DNA from 2 places in the Exiguobacterium sp. s143 genome. Region 1 is predicted to be linked to the other one. Evidence: riboswitches for the same ligand, from Rfam matches in the RefSeq annotation. Region 1 holds a riboswitch; the other holds the start of a gene.

Region 1 (3,877 bases):
CGTTCTTCAAATCTTCTATCGCGTCTTCAATCAAGTCGAATCCGTTCATTACATGTCGCCTCCTAAGAATGCTGCCCAGTCCGTCTGCTTCTCATGCTGCGTGAAATGATAGAGATGTTTCGCCATCATGTCACACTCGATATTGACGACTGCGCCGCTTGCCAATCGATCAAACGTCGTCACTTGACGTGAGTGCGGAATCAATGAAATCGAGATCGTTTCCGGCGTGACGCGTTGCAACGTCAGGCTCGTGCCGTTGATCGCGATCGAGCCTTTCGGAATACAATACTTTTGCCACGATCCGACATCAAACGTATAGACCATCGCTTCTCCATCCGGTCGCCGACTGATCAGCCGCGCTGTTCCGTCGATATGTCCACTGACGAAATGGCCACCGAAGCGACCGTCTGCCGGCATCGCCCGTTCGAGTTGCAATGGGCTTCCGACGCGGTACGTGCCGAGTGCCGTCGAACGGATCGTGTCATGGACGGCATCTGCTGTGAAACCGGTCGGACTCATCGACGTGACCGTCAAACAAATCCCGTCGACGGCGATGCTATCCCCGATCTTCGTTCCTTCGAGTACCTGGTGCGCCTCAATTTCAAGCGCTAACCCGTTCGGTCGCGGGATCTTTCGTTTTAATGTTCCGACTTCTTCAATCAATCCGGTGAACATGTCGTCTCCTCCTTTCGGATGTACGTCAGATGGAGATCCGGTCCAACCGTCTCAACCTGGTCGATTTGAAAACGATCTTCGATATCGTGTTGACTATTCCACGCATCGCCTTCAAAAATCGATGGGGCTTGGTAGACTTCGATTCGGTCAACGAGATCTGCCTCAAGGAAAGCGGCTTGAATCGTCGGTCCACCTTCGATCAAAACACTGCGGATGTCTTGTTCGTATAAGCGTTTCAAAATCGCTTCCGGCGTCTCATACTCACCAACGAGAACCGTCACCTGATCGTGACTAATCCGAGGAACACTCGTCAGCCAGTAGGTTGGATTTTTACCATCACGGAAAACTTGGGCCGTCTCCGGGACCCGACCACGACGATCGACGATTACCCGAATCGGCTCGATGCCTGACGACGCGCGTAACGTTAGTGCCGGATCATCGACGAGGACCGTCTCACTGCCGACGAGGATCGCATCATGGCGACCTCGCAGAGCACGACCGTTCGCGCGTGCTTCTTCTGACGTGATCCAGCGCTGTTCACCTGTCGCCGCGATCCCGTTCATCGTCTGAGCGATCTTGACGGTCACGGTCGGGCGTTTTCGTTCGATCGTCTTCCAGAATTCCGTGTAGAGAGCTTCTGCCTCATGGCGTAACAGGCCAACCTCGACTTCGATTCCCGCGTCCTGTAGCCGTTTGATTCCGGAACCAGCGACGATCGCATGTTTGTCCTCCGTTGCGACGAAGACTCGTTTGATTCCTGCTTGTAGAATCGCTTCCGTGCATGGTGGCGTCTTGCCATGATGATTGCATGGCTCGAGCGTCACGTAAAGATCGGCACCGCGGGCGGCTTCTCCTGCCATCCGTAAGGCTTCGACTTCTGCGTGCGGACCACCGGCAAACCGGTGCGCACCGAAGCCGATGATGCGTCCTTGTTTGACGATGACACAGCCGACACTTGGATTCGGACTTGTTTGTCCGTGTAACATTTGTGCTAATTGCATGGCATAACTCATCATCTGTGACATCGCGTTCACTCCTTTCAAATGAAAAAAGACGCCCCTTGAAAAAGGGGCGTCTGTATAGAAGGGTTCACGAAATACACGGTTCGCTCCCTGCATTTTTTCATGCAGAAATAGACCATCTCCTGAAAACATTTTTTCAGAAAACGGCTTGAATCGTGTCGTTTCGTTCTTCTCCCATCCGGACTTTACCGTCGGCCCTGGAATCTCACCAAGTCAGCCATGATGCGTACATCACAGGTCGCGGGCTCGTCGATCAATCGATCGCATCACCGCCGGTTGGGATTTTCACCCTACCCCGAAGAACTGGATTATTGAGTTATACAATTTTAGCCTAGCATATCTTTTTCAAGAAAACAAAGCGCAAATGCTTCTGTCTTGTCTCTTTTTTGATTTCGCTCCAATTCTGTCACCCATCACCAATTCGTGATCAACTGCATCTCAAAAACGACCGGAGCACCTGATAGCAGTGCATCCAGTCGTTGTTTTCCGCTTATAAATATCCGTTCTTCCGATCGTGGAATTCTTGAGCGATCGCCCCGCGCGTCCGTTCATCAGCGAGGACGCGAAGCGCTGTCCGAGCGAGGATTTTCGCCCCCGTGATCAATGCTTCATCTCCAGCTTCTGAACGAGCCGCTTCTTTGAATGCTTCCGTATGCGCGACGAGATCATCCGGACCTATCTTGATATACGGATGGATCGTCGGAATGACTTGACTGATGTTACCGGCATCCGTCGAGCCAAGACCCGGTCGTTCGTCTAAGTGGACCTTTTCACCAAGCGATTCTGCTTCTTCTTGGAACAGACGGTCGAACGTCCGGTTGAAGACGAGGTTATCGACTTCATTTTGGAAGGCGATGACGTCAAGTGTCGCCCCAGTCGCGAGTGCCGCTCCTTGGGCGACGGCTTTGACTTTTTCCGTGACGGCATTCAATCGTTCCCGTGTCGTCGCCCGGATGAAGAAACGTGCTTTTGCGTATTCCGGGATGATGTTCGGCGCATCACCTCCATGCGTGATGATTCCGTGAATCCGGACATCGTCCGGTAATTGCTGACGTAACGCATTGATTCCATTGAAGAGTTGAATGACAGCGTCGAGGGCGTTGATGCCTTCTTCCGGTGACGCCGCTGCGTGTGCCGGACGACCCGTAAAGGCAAAGTCGAGCGGATCGACCGCAAGGGAAGAACCCGTGATCCGTGTTTGACCCGACGGATGGACCATCAAGGCTGCATCGATCCCTTCCAGCAACTGATGTTTGACGAAACTGCCTTTCGCACTACCGTTCGGTCCACCTTCCTCGGCCGGCGTTCCAAGCACGACGACACTCCCGCCGACTTCATCGAGTACTTTACTGAGCGCGATCGCCGCTGCGACGCTCGTCGTGCCGATGATATTATGACCGCACGCGTGACCAATACCCGGCAACGCATCGTATTCAGCAAGAAAGGCAATCGTTGCGCCTGGTCGGTCGCTCGATTTCTTCGCGAAGAATGCGGTATCGTGTCCCGCGACGCCGAGTTCTACCGTAAAACCTTCAGCCGTTAGACGCTCCGCATGTAGCCGCGAAGCAAAGAATTCCTCGTTCCCGATTTCCGGCGTTGCATGAATCCGATGACTTGTCTCAAGATACGATTCCCGTTTTTGTTCGATGTCCTGTTCAATCGTCTCTACCCATGTCGTGCGTACTGGTGTCGTCATACTGTCCACTCTCCTTTTGAAATTATTCGCCGATATCGCTCAGTGGAACGAACGTCGGGATCGTACTGCCTTTATATTCTTTTTTGATGAAGGCCGCGACATCTTTTTGTTGATACAGCGACGCGATTTTTTTCAGTTCTTTTTTGTTCTTGTCTTCCGTCCGTGTCGCGATGATGTTGATGTATGGTTTTGCTGTCTCGTTCTCATGAACGATCGAGTCCTTGATCGGGTTGAAGCCAGCGTCAACGGCAATGCCATTGTTGATGATAGACGCCGCGACGTCCGGTAAGACGCGTGGCGTTTGTCCAGCGACGATCGGAACGATTTTCAGCTTTTTCGGATTCTCGACGATCTTATCGACCGAACCGTTGCCATCGAAGTCGTCCGGTAGCTTGATCAGACCTGCTTCTTGCAGTAACAAGAGGGCACGTCCCATGTTCGTCGCTTCGTTTGGAACAGCGATTTTTCCGCCATTTGGAATGTC
Region 2 (3,877 bases), 410 kb from region 1:
CAAAGATGTTGAAAACGTCCGATTTCATACGGATGATCTTTTAACAGGTATCCGGTAAACCCGTTGCACGAGTTCCACCCCACCTCGCTCAATCATCGATTCTTCGAAGACCTGACCACCGAATCGCTCGTAAAACTGGCACGCTGGATTATCCCGCAAGACAGAAACCTGCATCATCTCATATTCCGCTAAGTCCTCAGCGATGCGTTGAAACAAAGCTTTTCCGAGTCCTTGTCCTTGCGACGCTTGCAAGACATAAATCGCATACAACTCCCCTTCACGCGCATCACTTCGATTCGCTCCACCTTGCGCAAAACCAACGACTTCTTCTCCTGACACGGCAACATACACGCGCTGATTGACTAATGTCTGTTCCCATTGTTTCGTCCGTTTTTCGTGCGATAACTGCACTAAATAAGTGTCCGGAATAATACCTTGATACGTCTCCCGCCAGGCATCAATATGAACGCGGGCGATAGCTGACGCATCTTCAAGACGTGCTTCACGAATCCTCATAACGGGATGATGAAGCGACGTGTCTCGCGTCCATTACGAACAGTCGGCTCGATTTCTTGTCCACCGTTCGCCAAGATGACACGGCGAGATGCTAGATTATCAACGCCACACGTCAACAGCACTTGATCGAGTCCACGTTGCCGTGCTTCTTCTAGCGCTAAACGGAGTCCGGTCGTCGCATATCCTTTCTGACGCTCGGATGGTCGGATGCCGTATCCGATGTGTCCGCCGTACAACTTCAAGTTCTCCGTCAAGTCATGCCGGAAGTTCAGCGCACCGACGATTCGTTGCCCGTCGACCATCCAGTACGTCGAATGGGTGACAAGACCCGGTCTGACTGTTGTCTCCATTTCCTTCAGTTCCGCAAAATAAGCGCCCAGTGGTTCATATGTGTCTCCGACTGCTTCCGGCACGATCGTTTCGCCCGACTCTCGCCAGTCTTCTAAAAAGGCACGATACTCTGTCTCCCACGCAAGAGCTGGTTTCATCAACTGCATCATTGGTGATTGCGCACCTCCTCTTCAATCAAACGATCGAGCCAGTCATCGACATGTTGGAACAGATAGCCCGCTTGTTTCGCAGCTGTCGTATCCATATAGAAATCGCGTTCTGGCGCAAGCGGCGATTCATCCTCTCCTTTTGCAACGAGTTGACTCGTCGTTCCCGCAACGCGGTCGATCTTATCCACTAGGTCTTGAATTGATAAGACACCGTCACTTGCAGCGTTGATTGGTCCGGTCAGTTCCGAACGACCACACCACTCAAGAAAGGCAGCAGCTTCGTAACTTGAGATATACCCCATCTTCGCGTATGTGTTTTCGGCAACGATCGGACGACCGTCAAGCGCCCGCTTGATATGAAAGACGAGTCGCTCCGTATAGTCATCTGGTCCGAGGACGACCGGAAAACGGACCGCAACGACTGGGAACGTCGCCCGTTGGAAGAAATAACTCTCCGCTTGGCGTTTCCCTTCGCCATATCCATGTTCCTTCTCAAGCTCATATTTCCCGGGAAACGGATTGTAGGCACGCTCCGTGATATTCGCACCACCGTCTTCATAGACAGACATCGTCGACGTCAACACGTAACGCCCGACTTTTCCTTCAAACGCGTCGATCGCAAGCTTGGCTTGATACGGCGTGAAGCAAATGTTGTCATAAATGACATCCCAGTGCTGTTGGCTTAAGTCCTTCATCGTACTACTTGACGTCCGGTCCCCTTTAAAGAATGTCAAGCCCTTCGCGACCGGTGGCGTATGCTCGCCGCGTGTGACGATTGTCACGTCATCTCCCGAATCGGCTAAGCGAATCGCAAGCCGGCGTCCGAAGTAGCGCGTTCCCCCGAAGATCAATACTTTTCTCATCCTGAAGCCCTCCCTGTTCGTAGTAGCATTCACTCTCTTAAATATTTCGAGTCAACTGAACAGGTCTCCTGTATAAGAGCAATAAAAAAAATCGTGGACGATGTCCACGATTGGATTCATTAACAGCCACCCGGTGTCCCGGCATTCGTTGCCGTCCGGAACGATGTCCCGCAACCGCATGTTGCGATGGCATTCGGATTCGTGATTGTGAATCCGCCACCGAGCATCGACTGTTTATAATCGATTTCCAGTCCTTTGACGACCGGGTAATCTTTTTCGTCCACGATGACGGTCACGCCGTGCTGTTCGAAAACGAGATCCGTTTCTTTCTGTTGGTCGAATCCCATTCCGTACGACAGACCACTACATCCACCACCTTGGACGAGCATCCGAAGATTCCGTTCATCTGCTGGTGCCTGCGCCATCATGTCCTGGACTTGTAGCGCTGCTGCCTCCGTTAAATGGATCATGTCATCACCTTCCTTTTCTTTAGTATACGCAACTTCTGAGCGAATCGAAACCTAGTTGCTTGAAACTATCTTGAATTCGTTGTATAAATGGTATGTACAACAAAATAATCGTTCCATCTTCAGGGCAGGGTGAAATTCCCGACCGGCGGTAAACAACTCTTCTTGAGTTGAAGCCCGCGAGCGAATAGGGCGCTATTTGCTGATTCTGTGTAATTCAGGAGCCGACAGTACAGTCTGGATGGGAGAAGATGGCGGCATGAGTTTGAATTTGATCGATTTTTGCAATAATCGATTAGGTTTATTTAATGCGGACTTCTCCCCTGTTGATCTCATCAATAGGGGTTTCTTTATGGACGCAGTCATGCCAATACTTCATCGAGAGGAACGAGCAAAAGGAGACAATACTCGTATGAAACGCACACAAAAAATGGTCACTCTGTCAATGTTAGGTTCAATCTCATTTGTTCTTATGCTTATCAATTTTCCACTACCGTTCTTACCGAACTATCTGAAGATTGACTTCAGTGATGTTCCTGCTCTCGTCGCAGCGATCATGTTCTCACCGGTCGCAGGTGTCATCGTCGAAGCACTGAAGAACGTGCTATACTACATCTTCCGCGGAAGTGGTGTTCCGGTCGGAGAATTCGCGAACTTCGCTGCTGGCGTCGCATTCGTGCTTCCTGTTAGCTGGTTCTACCATAAAAAGAAATCAACACAAGGTCTCGCAACTGGTCTCGTCGCTGGTACGATCACGATGGCACTCGGTCTTGCGATTCTCAACTATATCTTGATCCTTCCAGCGTATGCATGGTTCCTCGGTATGGACTACATGGCGGATCCAGCTGTCAAATGGACAGCGATCACAGCCGGTATCTTACCGTTTAACGTCATCAAGGCGTTGTTCATCTCGGCACTCTTCATTCCGTTGTTCTTGAAACTACGACCATGGATGATGCGCCGTCAACAATCTGCCTGATCCGAAAAGCTGCGCCCGCTGACGGACACGAATCCCCTCGTTCAGACGAACGAGGGGATTTTTTGGCTGTCCGTGCTCACAGCTCATTCTCTTCGATTTTTAGGTAAATCTTTTCAAGCAACTCTTCCGGCGTCTCGCCTACGACCGTCTCACCATCAACGAGACAAAAATGATCAAGCGAACAAATGCCGCAATAGCCGAGGCAACCGTATTCGACGACGTCGACGTTCGGGTCACGTTCGAGTTGCTCCATGACGACCTGTGTACCAGCCGCTAAGTTACTGATACAAAATTCAATAATCGGATTCACTTTTTTTCCTCCTTCAAGCAGGAAACGACCTGCCTCATGTCGTATTATACAAGGTCAGACTGATTTAGGGGAACTAAGGGGGATTTTACGTTATGAAGCAATTGGTCGTACTCGGCGGAGGATATGGTGGAATGCGGATTTGTGAGCGATTCAAGGACGAGGAAGTTGCCGTCACGCTCGTCGACCGTCTACCGTACCACGCACTCAAAACGGAATATTACGCACTCGCAGCAGGTACATTA

Evidence for each region. A riboswitch is a leader RNA that binds a small molecule or an ion and turns the genes downstream of it on or off. The one in region 1 is predicted to bind FMN.
Region 2: linked by a shared signal. The riboswitch ahead of KNQ03_RS05855 (ECF transporter S component) and the one ahead of ribD (bifunctional diaminohydroxyphosphoribosylaminopyrimidine deaminase/5-amino-6-(5-phosphoribosylamino)uracil reductase RibD) in region 1 are both predicted to bind FMN.

What each region holds. Positions count from the first base shown of each region.
Region 1 covers NZ_JACSMX010000001.1:1,501,790-1,505,666, forward strand. The annotation lists gene ribA (GTP cyclohydrolase II) at 1-49, opposite strand, end outside; gene ribE (riboflavin synthase) at 49-675, opposite strand; gene ribD (bifunctional diaminohydroxyphosphoribosylaminopyrimidine deaminase/5-amino-6-(5-phosphoribosylamino)uracil reductase RibD) at 660-1,700, opposite strand; FMN riboswitch at 1,860-2,004, opposite strand; gene KNQ03_RS07810 (M20 family metallopeptidase) at 2,188-3,393, opposite strand; gene KNQ03_RS07815 (MetQ/NlpA family ABC transporter substrate-binding protein) at 3,416-3,877, opposite strand, start outside.
Region 2 covers NZ_JACSMX010000001.1:1,094,666-1,098,542, forward strand. The annotation lists gene KNQ03_RS05835 (GNAT family N-acetyltransferase) at 25-516, opposite strand; gene KNQ03_RS05840 (GNAT family N-acetyltransferase) at 513-1,016, opposite strand; gene KNQ03_RS05845 (NAD-dependent epimerase/dehydratase family protein) at 1,013-1,879, opposite strand; gene KNQ03_RS05850 (HesB/IscA family protein) at 1,999-2,349, opposite strand; FMN riboswitch at 2,461-2,603, shown strand; gene KNQ03_RS05855 (ECF transporter S component) at 2,759-3,325, shown strand; gene KNQ03_RS05860 (YuzB family protein) at 3,402-3,635, opposite strand; gene KNQ03_RS05865 (NAD(P)/FAD-dependent oxidoreductase) at 3,728-3,877, shown strand, end outside.